Regions from separate parts of the Lentzea sp. HUAS TT2 genome, predicted to be linked through region 4. Evidence: riboswitches for the same ligand, from Rfam matches in the RefSeq annotation. Region 4 holds a riboswitch; each other region holds the start of a gene.
What was found. Region 4 has a riboswitch for cobalamin ahead of ACSHWB_RS28445 (ribonucleoside-diphosphate reductase subunit alpha). Riboswitches for the same ligand answer to the same signal wherever they lie in the genome.
Positions count from the first base shown of each region.

Region 1: linked by a shared signal. The riboswitch ahead of ACSHWB_RS05540 (putative cobaltochelatase) and the one ahead of ACSHWB_RS28445 (ribonucleoside-diphosphate reductase subunit alpha) in region 4 are both predicted to bind cobalamin.
Region 2: linked by a shared signal. The riboswitch ahead of metE (5-methyltetrahydropteroyltriglutamate--homocysteine S-methyltransferase) and the one ahead of ACSHWB_RS28445 (ribonucleoside-diphosphate reductase subunit alpha) in region 4 are both predicted to bind cobalamin.
Region 3: linked by a shared signal. The riboswitch ahead of cobN (cobaltochelatase subunit CobN) and the one ahead of ACSHWB_RS28445 (ribonucleoside-diphosphate reductase subunit alpha) in region 4 are both predicted to bind cobalamin.

Region 1 is NZ_CP196667.1:1,103,974-1,108,770, reverse strand. It holds gene ACSHWB_RS05560 (hypothetical protein) at 1-42, shown strand, start outside; gene ACSHWB_RS05555 (quinone oxidoreductase family protein) at 26-859, opposite strand; gene ACSHWB_RS05550 (helix-turn-helix domain-containing protein) at 944-1,450, shown strand; gene ACSHWB_RS05545 (threonine aldolase family protein) at 1,461-2,420, shown strand; cobalamin riboswitch at 2,451-2,589, shown strand; gene ACSHWB_RS05540 (putative cobaltochelatase) at 2,629-4,536, shown strand; gene cobO (cob(I)yrinic acid a,c-diamide adenosyltransferase) at 4,547-4,797, shown strand, end outside.
Region 2 is NZ_CP196667.1:9,270,212-9,275,008, reverse strand. It holds gene metE (5-methyltetrahydropteroyltriglutamate--homocysteine S-methyltransferase) at 1-1,377, opposite strand, end outside; cobalamin riboswitch at 1,486-1,690, opposite strand; gene ACSHWB_RS43735 (TetR/AcrR family transcriptional regulator) at 1,689-2,249, opposite strand; gene ACSHWB_RS43730 (enoyl-CoA hydratase/isomerase family protein) at 2,326-3,066, shown strand; gene ACSHWB_RS43725 (AMP-binding protein) at 3,059-4,435, shown strand; gene ACSHWB_RS43720 (acyl-CoA thioesterase) at 4,432-4,797, shown strand, end outside.
Region 3 is NZ_CP196667.1:298,796-303,592, reverse strand. It holds gene ACSHWB_RS01535 (precorrin-2 C(20)-methyltransferase) at 1-453, opposite strand, end outside; gene ACSHWB_RS01530 (precorrin-8X methylmutase) at 450-1,070, opposite strand; gene ACSHWB_RS01525 (hypothetical protein) at 1,067-2,047, opposite strand; cobalamin riboswitch at 2,059-2,189, shown strand; gene cobN (cobaltochelatase subunit CobN) at 2,225-4,797, shown strand, end outside.
Region 4 is NZ_CP196667.1:5,827,594-5,832,390, reverse strand. It holds gene ACSHWB_RS28460 (SDR family NAD(P)-dependent oxidoreductase) at 1-161, opposite strand, end outside; gene ACSHWB_RS28455 (LysR family transcriptional regulator ArgP) at 172-1,032, opposite strand; gene ACSHWB_RS28450 (LysE/ArgO family amino acid transporter) at 1,102-1,680, shown strand; cobalamin riboswitch at 1,878-2,088, shown strand; gene ACSHWB_RS28445 (ribonucleoside-diphosphate reductase subunit alpha) at 2,195-4,797, shown strand, end outside.

The sequences.
Region 1 (4,797 bases), 4.7 Mb from region 4:
CTGTCGTTCCGCGCGCCCCGGTCGGTCACGGTCGCGCGATGAGCTTGCCCGTCGTGGTGCGGGCTTCCAACGCTTTGTGCGCTTCGGCGATCTCGTCGAGCCGGTAGACGTCGCCGAGGACCGGCTTGAGTTGTAGCTCGAACACTTCTTCTGGCGTGACGTCGCGGGGGAGACCCATGAGCGCGACGCCCTTGCGGAAGATGTCGCTCGCCGTAACGTCCAGCGGTTCGCCACTCGCGTAGCCGAACACGACCATGCGGCCCACGCCGTCCTTGAGCAGCTCGAACGCGCGTTTCCCGATCTCGCCGCCGATGGACTCGAAGACGACGTCAACGGGGTCGAGGTCGTCCCAGTCGTAGCCGATCCCGCCTTTGCTGGACGCCGCGAGCACCGTCGCGCCCGCCCGTTCCGCGAGTTGGACGAGCAGGCTGCCGACGCCACCGGACGCCGCCTCCACGAGCACCCGGTCGCCCGGCTGGATCCGGGCCGCCTTGGCCGCCGCGACCGCTGTCGTGCCCTGCAGCAGTAAGGCGAGGGCCTCGTGGTCGCTGACGCCGTCCGGCACGTCGATCGGGTGCTCTATGACGGCCTTCGTGGCGTAGGCGCCGTCGCGCGGCACACCTATGACCCTGCGGCCTTCTCCTGTGGTGCCAACGACCTCCGAGCCGAGGGTGATGGGGAACGAAGGCCCCGGGTACCACGGGAACAGCTCCTCGCCCTTGCCCCGGCGGATGACCGTCTCGCCGTAGTTGAGGCCGATCGCGGTGACGTCGACGAGCGTGTCGCCTGCCGGGTCCGGGACCTCCTCCACCCTCAGCACCTCGGGCCCGCCGAACTCGTGGAACCGCACTGCCTTCATTCGCTGCCTCCCCTGGATAAGCGGACCGCTGGTCCGGTTGCTAGAATACGGACTGACGGTCCGCTTGTGTCAAGGGAGAGTTCGTTGGAACGTGCCGATGCCGCCCGCAACCGGGCCGCGATCCTGGCCGCCGCCACCCGGCTGATCGGCGAGCGCGGTATCGACGCCGTGTCGGTGGAGGACGTGGCTGTCGCGGCAGGCGTCGGCAAGGGCACCGTGTTCCGGCGGTTCGGCGACAAGGCGGGCCTGGTGAACGCAGTGGTCGACGAGACGGCCGCCTCCTGGATCAAGACGGCATCGTTGGAGTGCCGCTCCGCCGGGGAGTTCGCCGGCACCCTGTTCGACCACGTGCTGGCGTCGTTGCCGCTGGTCATCGCGGTGGAGCGGACGACGGCGCGCAGCTGCGAGGGCAACTTCCGGATCACCGTGGAGCGACTCGCCCGGCTGGTCGGCTCGACCTTCAAAGCGCACACCGTGCTGGCCGTGCTCAGGGGCGAGCACATCGAGTTCCTGCTGGCCCAGGGCATGACGGCCGCCGAGATCCGGGACGGGGTTATCTCGCTCGCGGACACGCTCGCCGCTGAGGTTTGATGCGGTGGTGATGAACCGACAGCTCTCCGGAACCCGCAAGAAGACGCTCCTGGAGAGGCTCGGCCCGGTGCCGGACGTCGACCCCGACCGCTACGGCGACGGCGGCCCGGTGGGCGCGCTGGAGGAGCGGGTCGCGCAGCTGCTGGGCACCGAGGCCGCGCTCTTCGTGCCGACCGGGACCATGGCGCAGCAGATCGCCCTGCGGTGCTGGGCCGACCGCACGCACAACCCGATCGTGGCGATGCATCCGCAGGCCCATCCGCTGGACCACGAGGACGACGCGCTGACCGTGCTGTCCGGTCTGCGTCCGATCAAGGTCAGGAATTCCGAGATAGCCACCTGTCCCGAGCCGTACGGGACGTTGCTGCTGGAGGTGCCGGACCGCGAGGCCGGGTTCGTCCTGCCGACCTGGGACGAGCTGACCTCGCTGGTCGACGCCGCCCGCGAACGGGACGCGGTCGTGCACCTCGACGGCGCCCGGCTGTGGGAGAGCACACACGGCCTGGGCAAGCCGCTGCCCGAGATCGCCGGGCTCTTCGACTCGGTCTACGTGTCGTTCTACAAGTCCCTCGAAGGCATCTCCGGCGCGGCGCTCGCCGGCACCCGGGACTTCATCGACCAGGCACGGGTGTGGCGGCACCGGTACGGCGGCATGCTGTTCCAGCAGTGGCCGGCGGCGCTGTCCGCGTTGCACGGCCTGGACACCGTGCTGCCCCGGCTGGGCACCTACGTCGAGCACGCCAAGGTCGTGGCCGCCGCCATGGGCCTGCCGGAGCCGCACACCCACCAGTTCGCGCTGCACCTGCCCGGCGACCCGAAGCGGCTCACCGAGGTGAGCGGGAAGTTCCTCGGCAACTTCTGGCGGGACGGGACGCTCGCGAAGAACGAGATCACCGTCGCGGAGCCCGCACTGGAGTGGACGGCGGACGAGGTGGCGGAGGCCTGGGCACAGTTCCAGAGCCTGATCTAGGGCGACGTCGCTCACCTGGCTGTTGGACCCGGCGGTGCGAAATGCGACGATGCCGGGGCTGTGAGGGGAGTGCGAGGAAGCCGGTGCGAATCCGGCGCCGTCCCGCGACTGTGACCGGTTCTTTGGAGTGAACCGGGAGTCAGGAACTCGTCCCCCTCTTTGATCACCGACCGCGGGCGTGGACACCCGAGGAAGGACTTCGCCGAGCATGTACCCCTTTTCGGCTGTCGTCGGCCATGACGACCTCCGGCTCGCCCTGCTGCTGAACGCCGTGCACCCCGGCATCGGCGGCGTGCTGGTCCGCGGTGAGAAGGGGACCGCGAAGTCGACCATCGTGCGTGCCCTCGCCGCGCTGTTGCCCGAGCTGGACGTGTCGGAGGGCTGCCGCTTCGGCTGCGTGCCCGGCAGCACCGACTGCCCCGACGCGCCGCACGACGGCGTCGAGCGACGACCGGCCAAGCTCGTCGAGCTGCCCGTCGGCGCCACCGAGGACCGGCTGGTCGGCTCGCTCGACCTGGAGAAGGCGCTGACCGAGGGCGTGCGGGCGTTCCAGCCGGGACTGCTGGCCGCGGCGCACCGGGGCGTGCTCTACGTCGACGAGGTCAACCTGCTGCACGACCACCTGGTCGACCTGCTGCTCGACGCCGCCGCGATGGGGCGCGCGCACGTGGAACGCGAGGGCGTCTCGGTCTCGCACCCGTCGCAGTTCCTGCTGGTCGGCACCATGAACCCCGAGGAGGGCGAGCTGCGGCCGCAGCTGCTCGACCGGTTCGGGCTGACCGTGGCGGTGAAGGCGGCGCGGGACGTGGGCGTGCGCACCGAGGTCATCCGGCGCCGGCTCGCCTACGAGGCCGACCCCGTGACGTTCGCGGCGAAGTGGGAGGCCGAGGACGCGAACCTCAGGCAGCAGATCGCCGAGGCCAAGCGGAAGCTGCCGCTGGTGTCCCTTCCGGACGGTGAGCTGCGCCGGATCGCCGCTGTCTGCGCGGCTTTCGAGGTCGACGGCATGCGCGCGGACCTCGTCGTCGCCCGTGCGGCGATCGCCCACGCGGCGTGGCGCGGTGCCGAGAGCGTCGAGGAGACCGACGTCGAGACCGCGGTCCGGCTCGCCCTGCCGCACCGGCGCCGCCGCGACCCGTTCGACGAGCCCGGCATCGAGGAGCAGCAGCTCGAGGACGCGATGCGCCAGGCGGCCGAGCACGCGGAGGAACCCGACGACCAGGGCCCGGACGACGACGGCCCTGGCGGTGGTGAGCTCCCGGAACCGCAGGAAGGCCCCAAGGGCAACGGGAACGCGCCCAACGACCGTCCGGCACCGGAGCCCGCGCCCGCGTTCAAGGCACGGCTGCTGGAGGTCCCTGGAGTCGGCGAAGGCGCGCCTGGCAAGCGTTCCAGGGCCCGCGCCCGCACCGGCCGGATCGTCCGTTCATCCAAAGTGGACGGCAGCGGGCTGCATCTCGTCGACACGCTCACGAACGCGGCGCCGCACCAGGCGACGCGCGGACGGACCGGCCCCGGACTGCTGCTGACCGCCGCCGACCTGCGCAAGGCCGTCAGGGAGGGCAAGGAGTCGAACCTCGTCCTGTTCGTCGTCGACGCCTCCGGCTCGATGGCGGCGCAGAAGCGGATGTCGGCCGTCAGCGGCGCGGTGATCTCGTTGCTGCGCGACGCCTACCAGCGCCGGGACAAGGTCGGCGTGGTGACGTTCCGCGGTACCCAGGCCGAAGTCGCTTTGCCCCCGACGACTTCCGTGGACGCGGCCGCCACCAGGCTCAAGAAGATGCGCACCGGAGGCCGGACCCCGCTCGCGGACGGTCTGATGAAGGCCCACCGCGTCCTGGAGATCGAACGGATGCGCGACCCGCAGAAGCGCCCGCTCGTGGTGCTGCTGACGGACGGCCGCGCGACGTCGTCGGGCCTCGGCGGCGATCCGACCAAGGACGCTTTGAAGGCTGCCGGCCTGTTCGAGAAGACCGCTGTCGTGGTCGTCGACTGCGAACAGGGCCACGTCCGCCTCGGCCTCGCGCAGAAGATCGCGGAGGCGTTGCAGGGCACCTGCGTGAAGCTCGACCAGCTCAGCGCCGACCACCTCGCCGGCGTCGTCCGGGCTGCATAAGGAGATTCCAGTGCCTCAAGGACAACCCACCGAGGTGCCGAAGGACGGCCTGACCACCCGCCAGCGCCGCAACCGGCCGCTGCTGATGCTGCACACCGGTGAGATGAAGGGGAAGTCGACGTCGGCGTTCGGCATGGCGCTGCGCGGCTGGAACCAGGGCTGGGACATCGGCGTGTTCCAGTTCGTGAAGTCCGCCAAGTGGAAGGTCGGCGAGGAGTCCGCGTTCAAGGCGCTCGGCCGGCTGCACGACGAGACCGGCGA
Region 2 (4,797 bases), 3.4 Mb from region 4:
GTCGATCACGCGGCCGATCTCGTCGCGCATCCGCTGCCCGTACTCGTCCTCGGTGATCTCGCCGTTCCTGACCGCCGCGCGCGCCCTGCGGATGTCGCCGGTCTGCGGGAACGAGCCGATCGTCGTGGTCGCGAGCGGCGGCAGCCCGAGCCGGGCCTGCTGGGCCGCGGCCCGTTCCTCGTACGGCGCGCGGAGGCTGTGCTCCGGCCGCAGCGACGCGATGCGCGCCCGCACGTGGTCGTCCCGGCGCGGGCTGGGCACCTGGCGTTTCGCCTCGTCGGCCCAGGCGCCGTCGGCTCCCTCGCGCAAAGCCTTGCCCAGCACCACGATCTCGCGGACCTTCTGCCGGGCGAACGCCAGCCGCGCCTGCACGTCCGGCTCCAGGTCCTCAGCCTCCAGGTCGTACGGCACGTGCAGCAGCGTGGAGGACGACGACACGACGACCTCGCTCGCGAAGCCCAGCAGTGTCGCGGCCTTCGCCAGCGCGGTGTGCAGGTCGGTGCGCCACACGTTGCGTCCGTCGACCAGGCCGGCGACCAGGATCTTGTCGCGCAACGCGGGGATCGCGACCGACGTGTCCGGTGCGCTCACGAGGTCGATGCCGATCGCCTCGACCTGGGAGGCCGCCAGGATCGGCAGCGCCTCACCGAGATCGCCGTAGTAGCCGGTGACCAGCAGCTTCGGCCGGCCCGGCAGCCCGCTCAGCGTCCGGTACGTGCGGCGCAACGCGTTCAGCTCGGCCGCCGTGCGGTCGGCGGCGAACGCGGGTTCGTCGATCTGCACCCACTCGACGCCCTCGACGCGCAGGCGGCCGAGCAGCTCGACGTAGGCCTCGAGCAGGCGGTCGAGCAACGTCAGCGGGTCGAAGCCCGGGACCGTGCTCTTGGCCAGCAACAGGAACGTCACTGGGCCGAGCAGCACCGGACGGGTCGTGAAACCGCGTTCGAGCGCTTCGCGGTACTCGGCGATCGGCTTGTCACCGGCCAGCCGGAACTCGGTGTCCGGGCCCAGTTCCGGCACCAGGTAGTGGTAGTTCGTGTCGAACCACTTGGTCAGCTCCAGGGCCGCGGCGCCGTCACGGCCGCGTGCCGCCGCGAAGTAGGTGTCCAGTTCGGACAGTCCGAGGTCGCGGAACCGCTGCGGGATCGCGCCGAACAGCTGGGTCGTGTCGAGCACCTGGTCGTAGAACGAGAACGTGTTCGACGGCACGGAGTCCAGTTCGGACAGTTCGGCCCAGGTCTGCGCCCTGAGCTGCTTCGCCGTCTCCCGCAGGGCGGCCTCGTCGATCTTCCCAGTCCAGTACTGCTCGACCGCGCGCTTCAGCTCGCGCTTCGGTCCGATTCGGGGATAACCAAAGACAGTGCTGCCGATGGTCACAAGCTCTCTCCTCGCGAGCGTGCGGAAGCACCGGAGACACGCGAGCAGGACGGCACGCAGCCGCGCCCGTCAGCCCGCCCGAGAGGCTCCGGAGCACCGCGCACCGGGTCGGCGCGCGGACCGGCGGCAGGTCTTCGGACTCGTGGGCGTGTTGCCTGCTCCTACCGGCCGTCGCTTCCCAGATCTGGCAGACCCAGTGCTTCTGACGGCTTTCGTTCCCACTCACCGCTGCGGGGCAGTCCCGGACTCGCACCGGGTTCCCTTTTGCTCCACCCGGAACGAGCCCGGGTGAACCGCTGGCAGCACCGACCCTAGCGGGCCGCGCCGAGCATGCCCAGCGCCATGTCCGCGTACTGGACGGTGAGATCACTCAGGTCGACCGGCCCGGTGGGGGAGTACCAGCGCGAAACCCCGCTGCACATCTCCAGCAATGCGAGCCGCGCCACACCCGGATCGGCCACGGTCAGCTTCCGTGCCTTCACCCCGTCGTCGATGGCCTGCTGCCAGAAGCGTTCGTAGCGGTCGCGCAACGCCACGATCTCCGCGCGCCGCTCACCGGTCAGTGCGCGCATCTCGCCGTCCACGACCGTCGTCTCGCGCGGCTTCTCGGCGTGCGCGCGCACGTGCATCTCGACCAACGCGACGAGGCGGTCCGTCTCGTCGCCGGTGATCAGCTCGGCCTTGCCGATCAGCTCGGTGAGGCTGGTGCGCATGATCTCGGCCAGCAGGTCTTCCTTGGTGCCCATGTAGTGGTAGAGCGTGGCCGACGAGAGGCCGGCGGCCTGGGCGAGGTCGCGGATGCCGGTGCCGTGGAAGCCGCGTTCGGCGAACAACCGCACGGCGGCCTCGCGGACCCGTTCCTCCGTCGTCATCTGCTGCCTCCCTTGACCGGCCGGACGCGCTCACTCTAGCGTCAAGCCCGATCGATCGATCGATCGAAGGGGAGAGATGACCGTCGACTACTCCTGTGCCGAGGGCATCGCCCAGGTGCACCTGAACCGTCCGGAACGGCTCAACGCCGTGGTCCCGGCGCTGGTCGAGGACCTGCTGGCGGCGTTCGCGCGGGCTCGTGAGGACGGGGCGCGGGTGATCGTGCTGGCGGGCCGCGGCAAGGCGTTCTGCGCGGGCCACGACCTCAAGGAGCCGGTGCCGGTCGAGACCGAGAAGCAGACGCGGGCACGGCTGGAGCGCATCCAGGACGTCACCCGCGCGATCCGCGACTTCCCCGGTGTGGTGATCGCGGCGGTCCACGGGTACGCGCTCGGTGCGGGCGCCGAGTTCGCCCTGGGGTGCGACCTCATCGTGACGAGTATCGGAGCGGAGTTCGGGTTTCCCGAGGTCAGCGTTGGTCTCAGCGTCACAGGAGGCATCTCTGGCCTGCTGCCGAAGGTCGTCGGTCCGCACAAGGCGAAGGAATGGCTGCTGCTGGGCGAGCGGATCACCGGTGGCCGGCTGATGCAGCTCGGGGTGGTCTACCGGGAGGTCTACGACCACGAGAAGCACGCGATGAAGCTCGCGAAACGCATCGCTGCCCAGCCGCCGGTGGCCGCGTTGCTGGCGAAACGCGCGGTCGACCAAGGCTGCGGCGCGACGCTTGATCAGGCGCTGGCCACCGAGGTCGACCACGCCGTGATCACCAGCACCTCCGGTGAGGGGGACAAGCCCCGTGAGGAGTTCGGCCGTGGCTGATCTCATCGGAGCACTGCGCACGGCCGTGACGCGGTGGCCGGACAAGATCGCGTGGACGTTCGATCCTGGCGGCTCGTTCACGTTCGCCGAGATCCACGCGTTGTCCGACGGGTACGCGCAGGCGTTGCGGGACAGGGGGATCCGCGCGGGCGACCGGGTCGCGATCATGCTGCGGAACGTGCCGGAGTTCCCGCTGGTCTGGTTCGCGCTGGTCAAGCTCGGCGCCACGGCCGTGCCGATCAACGTTCGGTACCGCTCGGTCGACGCCGCGCACGTGCTGCGGACCGCCGAGGTGGTGGCCGTGGTCAGCACGGAGGAGTTCCGGCCGCTGCTCGCTGATCACGTGGTGCACTACGTGGAAGCGCTGGAGCCGGTCGAGGGGTTCGTGCAGGGCGAGGTGTCCGCGCCGGTCAGCCTGCAGTTCACCTCCGGCACCACCGGGAAGCCGAAGGCGTGCGTGCTGTCGCACTCGTACTGGATGACGCTCGGCGGCAGCCTGGTCGAGCACTTCCCGCACCTGGGCTCCGACGACGTGATGCTGACCGCGCAACCGTTCCACTACATCGATCCACAGTGGAACGTCGTCGCGGCGCTGCTCGCCGGCGCGCATCTGGTGGTGCTGGACGGCTTCCACCCCTCGTCGTTCTGGGCGAAGGTCCGCGAGCACGGCGTCACCTACTTCTACTGCCTCGGCGCGATGCCGACGTTGTTGCTGCGCATGCCACCCGACCCGCTGGACCGCGCGCATCGGGTGCGGGTCGTGCAGGCCTCGGCGATCCCGCCCGCCCTGCACGCCGAGCTGGAAGAGCGGTGGGGCGTCGGCTGGTTCGAGGCGTTCGGCATGACCGAGACGGGCGCCGACCTGCGGATCACCGCCGAGGACCACGACAGGTTCGTCGGCACGGGCTGCCTCGGCCTGCCCGCGCCGCACCGCGAGGCCAAGATCGTGGACGGCGAACTGTGGTTGCGCGGTCCCGGGATGATGGACGGCTACCTCGGGCTGCCCTCGCCGTTCGCCGACGGCTGGTTCCGCACGGGCGACCTCGCGCGGATCGAGGACGGCCGCGTCTACCACCTCGGCCGCACCAAGGACATGATCCGGCGCAGCGGCGAGAACGTGGCCGCGCACGAGGTCGAGGAAGTGCTGATGTCGCACCCGTCGGTGCGCCTCGCGGCCGTGATCGGCGTGCCGGACGACATTCGCGGTGAGGAGGTGAAGGCGTTCGTGGTCGGGGAGATCACTGATCGGGAGCTCGCCTCGTACTGCGCCGAACGCCTGGCCTCGTTCAAGGTTCCGCGTTTCTGGGAGTTCCGCGAGGATCTACCGCGCACCCCGTCGGAACGCGTCGCCAAGGAGCTGCTGCGGTGAGCTTTCACTGGGAGAGCCCTGTCTTCTTCGACGAGCTGGATCTGAACGGCACCCTGCACAACTCGCGGTTCGCACTCCACGTCGAACGCGCCCAGTCCGCGCTGTTCGAGTCGATGGGCTTCGGCTGGTCCACCTACGCCGACCGCGACCCCGACCTGAACTACGTGGTCAAGGAACTGCACATCGAGTTCAACGCGGCTTTCACCGCACCCGGCATGCTTCTGGTCGAGATCACCGCCGACCGCATCGGCACCACCAGCGCCCGTTACGGCTTCCGCTGCGGCCACTACGCCTCCGGCCACCGGGTGATCGTCAAGGTCGGACCCGACGGTCGTCCCGCGCCGTGGAGCGACTGGTACCGC
Region 3 (4,797 bases), 4.6 Mb from region 4:
CACCTCGTCGCGTTCCACGAGCGGCGTGCCGAGGACGGCACTGGCCCCGCTCACGGACGTCACGCCGGGGACCACCTCCCACTCGTAACGGTCGGCGAGGCGTTTGTGCATGTGCATGTACGAGCCGTAGAAGAACGGGTCGCCCGCCGCGAGCACGACGACGTCACGACCGGCGTCGAGGTGCGCGGCCAGCGTGGCGGCGGCCTCCTCGTAGAACGCGTCGATCTCGCCCTGGTAGTCGTCCGTGTCCTCGGTGGTGACCGGGTAGACGAGCTGTTCCATGATCTGATCTTCACGGAAGTAAGGTGCCGCAATGGTCTTGGCGACCGACCTGCCGTGCCGGGCGCTGTGGAACGCCACCACGTCGGCTTCGTTGATGAGTCGCGCGGCCTTGACCGTCACGAGTTCCGGGTCGCCAGGACCCAGGCCGACGCCGTAGAGCTTGCCCGTCATTCTTCCTCGCTCGCGATCGCGTTGATGGCCGCCGCCGTCATGGCACTGCCGCCGCGCCGGCCGCGCACCACGAGGTGCTCCAGATCCGTTGCGGACAAAGCTTCCTTGGACTCCGCCGCCCCGATGAACCCGACCGGGATGCCCAGGACCGCCGCGGGCCGCGGGGCTCCGGCGGCGATCAGGTCGAGGAGGTGGAACAACGCGGTGGGGGCGTTGCCGATCGCGATCACCGCGCCGTCGAAGCGGTCAGCGAGCAGTTCGAGTGCGGCGGCACTGCGCGTGTTGCCGATCTCCTGCGCTCGTGACGGCGTGCGCGGATCCTGCAGGTAGCAAAGGACTTCGTTGTCCTTCGGCAGACGGCGGCGGGTCACGCCGGACGCGACCATGTTGGCGTCGCACAGGATCGGGGCGCCGCCCCGCAACGCCTCCCTGGCGTCGCGCACGACGTTCGGGGAGAACGCGACGTCGTCGGGCAGGTCGGTCATGCCGCACGCGTGGATCATGCGGACGACGACTTTCGCGACGTCCGCCGGGAACCTGGTGAGGTCCGACTCCGCGCGAATGGTGGCGAAGGACTGGCGGTAGATCTCCGCCCCGTCCTTGATGTACTGCGTCACCTGATCTCCTCGTAGCCGTCGCCGGTCGCGACGAACTCGATCACATCGCCGGCGGGACGGCCGCAGCGGCGTGCACAGCCCGACCAGTGAACGGGCCGGTCGTGCGGGGTTCCGAGCCACGCGCGGGCGTCGGCCCGCACGTCGGAGAGCGACTTCGCGCAGCCGGGGCGCCCGGTGCAGGCGCTCACGCCGTGCCAGGGGGATTCCGGGTCCGTGATCAGGCCGGAGGTGTCGGTGCCGGCGGGGACGACCAGGCTGCGCCACGGGGTCAGGCGGAGGGGCACGCCGGGGAGCTGGTGGGCGTCGAGGCGGCCGAGCGGGACCCCTGGCGTCAAAGGTGAAGGTGCGACAGGAGTCACAACCGGGGTGAGGCGCGGGGCGTCGGTGGCGCCGAAGTGAGCGGTGATCTTTCGCACACCGTCGTCCACTTCGGACAGGCGCCAGGCCGGGCCGCGGAGCTGCTGGAAGAGGCGGGCGGCGGTGAGGACGGCGGAGACGGGGTCGGCGACGCGGATGCCGGTGTCGCGGCCTGCGAGCAGCAGAACGTCGCTGACCAGCCCGAAGTCGCCGCCCAGCCCACTCACCGAAGCACCCACCGTCACCAGGAAACGCCCTGGCAGCGAGGCCAGCAGAGGGTCCGCGCACAGAGCCGCGTCGATCTCGTCGACCAGCGCCTGGTTGTCCTCCAGCGGCGCCGCGATGATGTTGCGGATCCGCTCGTGCGACGCCGACGGCAACAGCCCGGCCGCGGCCAGCCGCGCCCCCAGCTCCACCCCGTCCGCGAGCCCCCTGATCTGGAGGTTCGCCCGCGAGGTCAGCTCCACCGAACCGTTCCCCAGCTCAGCCGCGGCCGTCCGCACCACATCCCACTGAGCAGCGGAAAGAGTGCCGCCCGGCACCCGGATGCGCGCCAGCCCGCCGTCGGCCGCGGCGTGCAGCTCGACGGCGCCGGGGCAGGCGTCCGGGTGACTACGCATAGGTCGGACTGTAACCCGCCGGTTAGGGTGAGCCCGAACGACGAAGCGCAGGAGGAAGCCGGTGCGAATCCGGCGCGGTCCCGCCACTGTGACCAGCGAACACCGCTGGGAGTCAGGAACTCCGCTTCCGAGTCACCCGCACTTTGGGGCGAGGACCCCACGAGGGATGGAGCCTGCGTGATCCTGCTGCTGTCGACCTCCGACACCGACCTGCTGTCGGCGCGTGCGAGCGGAGCCGAGTACCGGCTCGGCAACCCGGCGCGACTGACGACCGACGACCTGCCCGCGTTGATGCAGGACGTCAGCCTCGTGCTCGTGCGCATCCTCGGTGGGCGCCGGATGTGGGAGGAAGGGCTCGACTGGCTGCTGGCCAGCGGGCTGCCGGTGGTGGTGCTCGGTGGTGAGCAGCAGCCGGACGCGGCGCTGATGGAGCTGTCGACGGTGCCCGGCGGGGTCTGCGCGGAGGCGCACCTCTACCTCGCGCACGGCGGTCCGGCGAACCTCACCGAGCTGCACAAGTTCCTCTCCGACACCGTGCTGCTGACCGGCCACGGCTTCGAGGCCCCCACGGCCACCCCCACCTGGGGTGTGCTGGAACGCGAGACCGCTCCAGAAGGTCCGACGGTCGCGGTCCTCTACTACCGCGCCCACCACGTGGCCGGGAACACGGCGTTCGTCCACGCCCTGTGCGACGCGATCGAGGCCAAGGGCGGCAAGCCACTGCCGGTCTACTGCTCCTCGCTGCGCACCGCCGAGCCCGAGCTGCTCGACACGCTGCGCCAGGCCGACGCGCTCGTCGTGACGGTGCTCGCCGCCGGTGGCACGAACCCCGCGAAGGCTTCGGCGGGTGGCGACGACGACGCGTGGGACGTCGGTGCGCTGGCCGCGCTCGACGTGCCGATCCTGCAAGGGTTGTGCCTCACGTCGAGCCGCGCGTCGTGGGACGAGAACGACGACGGACTGTCTCCTTTGGACACCGCGACCCAGGTCGCGATCCCGGAGTTCGACGGCCGTATCATCACGGTCCCGTTCTCCTTCAAGGAGATCGACGAGGACGGCCTCACCGTCTACGTCGCCGACCCCGAACGGGCGCTGCGCGTCGCGGGCATCGCGGTCCGGCACGGCAGGTTGCGGCACATCCCGGTCGCGGAGCGCAAGATCGCGGTCATGCTGTCGGCGTACCCGACCAAGCACTCCCGCATCGGCAACGCGGTCGGCCTGGACACGCCGGCGTCGACCGTGCGGCTGCTGAAGGCCATGCAGGAGCACGGGTACGACATCGGCGACGCGCTGCCGGGTGTGCAGGAACTGGACGGCGACGCGTTGATCCACGCGTTGATCGCGGCCGGTGGCCAGGACGCCGACTGGCTGACGCAGGAGCAGTTCGAGAGCAACCCCGTGCGCATCGCGGCCGCGGACTACCGGGAGTTCTACGAGACGCTGCCCGAGGAATTCCGCGAGTCGATGCAGGAGCACTGGGGCGAGGCGCCCGGCACGCTCTTCGTCGACCACTCCAAGTCCAAGGACGGCGAGATCGTGCTGGCCGCGTTGCGGTCCAACAACGTCGTCGTGATCGTGCAGCCGCCGCGCGGGTTCGGCGAGAACCCGATCGCGATCTACCACGACCCGGACCTGCCGCCGTCGCACCACTACCTCGCGGCGTACCGGTGGATCGAGTCGAACTTCGGCGCGGACGCGGTCGTGCACGTCGGCAAGCACGGCAACCTGGAGTGGTTGCCCGGCAAGACCGTCGGCATGTCGGCATCCTGCGGCACGGACGCGGCGCTCGGCGATCTGCCGCTGGTGTACCCGTTCCTCGTCAACGACCCGGGCGAGGGCACCCAGGCCAAGCGCCGTGCGCACGCCACGCTGGTCGACCACCTCGTGCCGCCGATGGCCCGCGCCGACAGCTACGGCGACATCGCGCGCCTGGAGCAGTTGCTCGACGAATACGGCAACATCTCCGCGATGGACCCGGCGAAGGTGCCGGCGATCCGCGCGCAGATCTGGACGCTGATCCAGGCAGCCAAGCTCGACCACGACCTAGGCCTGGAGGACCGGCCGCACGACGCGGAGTTCGACGAGTTCATCCTGCACGTCGACGGCTGGCTCTGCGAGGTCAAGGACGTTCAGATCCGCGACGGCCTGCACGTCCTGGGCGAGGCGCCGACCGGGAGCGTCCGCGTCAACCTCGTGCTCGCCATGTTGCAGGCACGGCAGATGTGGGGCGGTCAGGTCGCCGCGCTGCCCGGTCTGCGCGAGGCGCTCGGCCTCACGACCACGGGTCGCGAGGACGTCGACGCGATCGAGGAGATCGCGCGCGGACTCGTTCAGGCCATGGAGGACGCGGGCTGGGACCGGGAGGTGGCCAAGACCCTGCACGAGTCCGAGGACGTGCAGAAGATCCTGGAGTTCGCCGCCGTCGAGGTCGTGCCCAGGCTCGCGCGCACCACGGACGAGATGACGAACGTCCTGCACGCGCTGGACGGCGGCTACATCCCGGCCGGCCCGTCCGGTTCCCCGTTGCGCGGCCTGGTGAACGTGCTGCCGACCGGCCGCAACTTCTACTCGGTCGACCCGAAGGCCATCCCGTCGCGGCTCGCGTGGGAGACCGGTCAGGCGATGGCCGACTCGCTGCTGGAGCGCTACCGGGCCGAGAACGACGGCGAGTGGCCGCCCTCGGTCGGCCTGTCGGTCTGGGGCACGTCCGCGATGCGCACCGCCGGCGACGACATCGCCGAGGTGTTCTC
Region 4 (4,797 bases):
AGCTCCTCGGCCTTCGCCTTGAGCGTCGCCTCAGTGCGGCCCGCCAGGTGCACGTCGGCACCGGCACCGGTGAACGCCGCGGCGATCGCGCCGCCGACGCTGCCCGCACCGCCGTAGATGACTGCGGTCTTCCCGTTGAGGTTCATCGGTTCGCCGGTCATGACGTCGAGGCTAACTCCGCAGGGCGACGCTCGCCTCTTGCGCGACCGCGCGCGCCACCGCGTTCAGCGCCGGCGAGTCGAGCTTCCACTGCTGCCAGTACAGCGGCACCGAGATGGTGCGGCCGGGCGCGAGGTCGACCAGGCCGTCCTGGAGCTGCTGCGGCGGCACCATTCCCCAGCCGAGGCCCGCCACGATCGTCCGCACGTACACCTCGGACGACGGGACGTAGTGGCGGTGCTCCGAGGCTCCGCGGCCGCGGGTCAGGGTGCGCACGAAACGGTCCTGCAGGTCGTCGTTGCGGTCGAACACGACCACGGGCGCGTCCGGCAGCCACGACTTCAGCTGCCCTTGGTCGTATCTGTCCACGTAGGACTGCGAAGCCATTGCCGCGTAACGGATCTCCCCCAGTTTGCTCACCGAGCAGCCCGCCACCGGTTCGCGCGAGGACGTCACCGCCGCCATCACCACACCCTGCCGCAGCAACGCCGTCGTGTGGTCCTGGTCCTCGCGGTGGAGGTCGAACGAGATCCTCAGCGACGACGGAACCCGTTGCAGGGCAGGCAGGAACCACGTGGCGAGCGAGTCCGCGTTCACCGCGATCGGCACCCGCACCACGGCGTCCTCGCCCAGTGCCGCGTCGAGGTCCTGGTCCAGCGCGAGCAGTTGCCGACCGTAGCGGACGATCACCTCGCCGGACGGGGTGAGGCGCACCGGGCGCGCACGCACCAACAACACCCGGCCCGTTCGCTGCTCCAGCGCCTTGATGCGTTGCGACACAGCGGAAGGCGTGACGTGCAACGCGGCCGCGGCGGCGTCGAACGTGCCCGCGTCGACGACCGCGAGCAGTGTCCGCACCAGATCCAGATCCATCACGACCACTAATGGTACGTAAGAATCTGTAGCTGGTCTCATCAAAGCGGCGTAAATACCGTGAACACCGTGACTGACCTGCTGCTCGGCTTCGGCACCATGATGACCCTGATCGTCGCGATCGGGGCGCAGAACGCTTTCGTGCTGCGCCAGGGACTTCGGCGCCACGCGGTCGCGCAGGTCGTCGCCGTGTGCGCGATCTCGGACGCGATCCTGGTCGCGGTGGGCGTCGCCGGGTTCGGCGCGATCGTGAAGGCGTTCCCCGCGGCCATCACGATCGCCGCGGTCGTGGGCGGGATCTTCCTGCTGGGGTACGGATTTCTCGCGGCACGCCGCGCGTTCGCCCCGTCAGCCCTGAACGCCGGCACGGACATGAGCACCCGCCCCGTCCTCACCGCGCTCGCACTGACGTGGCTCAACCCGCACGTCTACCTCGACACGCTCCTGCTGCTCGGCTCGATCGCGGCCGGCCGCTGGCTGTTCGGCGTCGGCGCGGTCACCGCCAGCATCACGTGGTTCGTCGCGCTCGGCTTCGGCGCCCGGCTGCTCAGCCCGCTGTTCGCGAGGCCCCGCGCGTGGCGGGTGCTCGACGGCCTGATCGCCGCCGTGATGATCACTCTCGGGGTGACCCTGATCGCCGGCTCATGATCATCACGAGCACCGCCGCCACCGCCAGCACGCCGCTCGTCACGGGTGCCGCGGCACCGACGAAAAGGGACGTCGAAGCGAGCCCCGCACTGACCAGAGCACCGAAGACGACCCGAGGCCGAAGATCACCCACGTAGATCACCCTAACCCACGACACGCCCATGTTGGGTGGCGATTCAGACCCCACCACCACATGTAGTATCTGCCGCGCTAGTGGTTCACCGGCTTGGCTCAACGAGCCGGTGAGGCAAGAGGGAACCTGGTGAAAATCCAGGACTGCCCCGCAGCGGTAAGTGGGAACGAAAGCCGTCAACGAAGCACTGGGTCTCACGACCTGGGAAGCGACGGCCGGTAGGAGTTCGCGGTACGCCCACGAGTCCGAAGACCTGCCACTGGTGTGTGCGCAAGCCTGCGCGCACGACACGGTGCCCCGAGGGAGGGCGGCTGTGTGCCCAGCGGCGTGTCCGCTGGCGCGCGCACGCGTTTCCTCGGGCCGATCTCGCGAGGAGAGAGCGTGCCCGACCGCCTTTCAGTGGTCATCGACGAAGCCTGCGCCGACCTGCCCAACGCGTCGGCCGAGGCGGTTCTGGCCGAGACCAAGCGCAACCTCTACGACGGCATCACCGACGCCGAGCTCGCGCTGGCGCCGATCATGGCCGCGCGCACGATGGTCGAGCACGACCCGGACTACTCCTACGTCAGCGCCAGGCTGCTGCTGGACAAGCTCCGCGCCGAGGCCTGCGGCATCCCCCTGTCGCACGCCGAGATGACCGAGCGCTACCCCGCGTACTTCGCGCAGTTCGTGCGCTACGGCATCGAGTTCGGCCAGCTCGACCCGCGCCTGGCCGACTTCGACCTGGCCCGCCTGGGCGCCGCCCTCGACGCGTCCCGCGACCTGAACTTCCAGTTCCTGGGCATGCAGACCCTGTACGACCGCTACTTCCTGCACCACGACGACCGCCGCTACGAGCTGCCGCAGGCGTTCTTCATGCGCGTGGCCATGGGCCTCGCCCTGCAGGAGGACGACCGCGACGCCCGCGCCATCGAGTTCTACGAGCTGCTCTCGTCGTTCGACTTCATGTGCTCGACGCCGACGCTGTTCAACTCGGGCACCACGCGCCCGCAGCTGTCGTCGTGCTTCCTCACCACGGTCGACGACGACCTGGCCGGGATCTTCCACGGCATCAGCAACAACGCGCTGCTCAGCAAGTTCGCCGGTGGGCTCGGCAACGACTGGACCCCGGTCCGCGGCATCGGTGCGCACATCAAGGGGACCAACGGGCGGTCGCAGGGGGTCGTGCCGTTCCTCAAGATCGCGAACGACACCGCGGTGGCCGTGAACCAGTGCTTCGCACCGGAGACCGGTGTCTACACCGCCGACGGCGCCAAGGCGATCAAGGACATCCGGGTCGGCGACCTGGTGCTCGGTGTCAGCGGCAACTACCGCGAGGTCACCGGCGTCATGCTCTACGACCAGGTCGACCCGATGGTCGAGGTCAAGGTCAAGCACTCCGTCGAGACGCTCAAGGTCACCGCGGGGCACCCGTTCTACGCCATCAAGGGCGTGCCGCTCGGCCAGGAGAACGCCCGCACCCTCAAGTGGCTCGCCAACGACAAGGTGCGCCCGGAGTGGGTGGACGCCGGTCAGCTGGAGAAGGGTGACTACGTCGCCCAGGTGATCCCCAAGGAGATCGTGCCCGTCCCCGGCCTCGGCGAGGACGACGCGCGGCTGTACGGGATCCTGCTGGGTGACGGGCACCTGTCGAAGGACGGCATGCAGTGGGGTGTCTCCGGCAACCCCGAGCTGGACGTGCACCTGGACTTCGTGCGTGAGTACCTGTCCACGCGCGGCATCCACTTCTGGGAGAGCGGGCGCGACGACACCTACCTCCAGATCCACTGGGCTTCTGGACGTGGCGTCCGGCGTGACGCCGAGACGGACCGCATCACCGGCGCGGGCGACCCCACGCTTCCGTTCACCCACGAGGATCTCTACGACGGCGACCGCAAGAAGCGGATCTCCCGGAGGTTCTCCCACCTTCCGCACGCGCAGACTCGGAAGTTGTTGCAGGGTCTGCTGGAGACCGATGGTGGCGTGTCCCGTGGTGTCGAGGTCTACTTCACCACGACGTCCTCCGCGCTCGCCGCAGGTGTCCGCTATCAGTTGCTGCGTCTCGGAGTTCCCTCCGCTGGGCAGTACCGCGAACGCGAGCAGAACCACACCGGCACCCGCTCGGACGGCACGGAGATCTCCTTCTCCGGCGTCGTGAAGGCGTTCGACATCAGGGTCCCCGCCGTCGAAGGCATCGCCGAGCTCGTCGGCTGCCGCCCGATCACCAAGCACAACTGGGTCGAGCACGCGGACATGGTGTTCTCGCGCGTCCGGGAGGTGCGGGAGACCGAGGTCGTCCCGGAGGTGTTCGACCTCAAGGTCGAGACCGACGAGTCCTACATGACCACCGCCGGCCTCGCCCACAACGGCGGCAAGCGCAAGGGCGCTGTCTGCGCCTACCTGGAGACCTGGCACATCGACGTCGAGGAGTTCCTCGACCTGCGCAAGAACACCGGCGACGAACGCCGCCGCACCCACGACATGAACACCGCGAACTGGGTGCCGGACGAGTTCGTGCGCCGGGTCCGCGCGAACGGCCAGTGGACGCTGTTCTCCCCCGACGAGGTGCCGGACCTGCACGACGCGTTCGGGGACGCGTTCGCGGAGAAGTACCGCGCGTACGAGGCGATGGCCGACAACGGCGAGATCAAGGTCTTCCGCCGTGTGCAGGCCGTTGACCTGTGGCGGCGCATGCTGACCATGCTGTTCGAGACCGGTCATCCGTGGATCACGTTCAAGGACCCGTGCAACCTGCGGTCGCCGCAGCAGCACAGCGGGGTCGTGCACTCGTCGAACCTGTGCACCGAGATCACGCTGAACACCACGATCGACGAGGTCGCGGTCTGCAACCTCGGCAGCGTCAACCTCGCGCAGCACGTCACGGCCGAGGGCATCGACCACGCGCGGCTCGAGAAGACCGTGCGCACCGCGGTCCGCATGCTCGACAACGTGATCGACGTGAACTACTACACGATCACCGAGGCGCGGAACTCGAACCTGAAGCA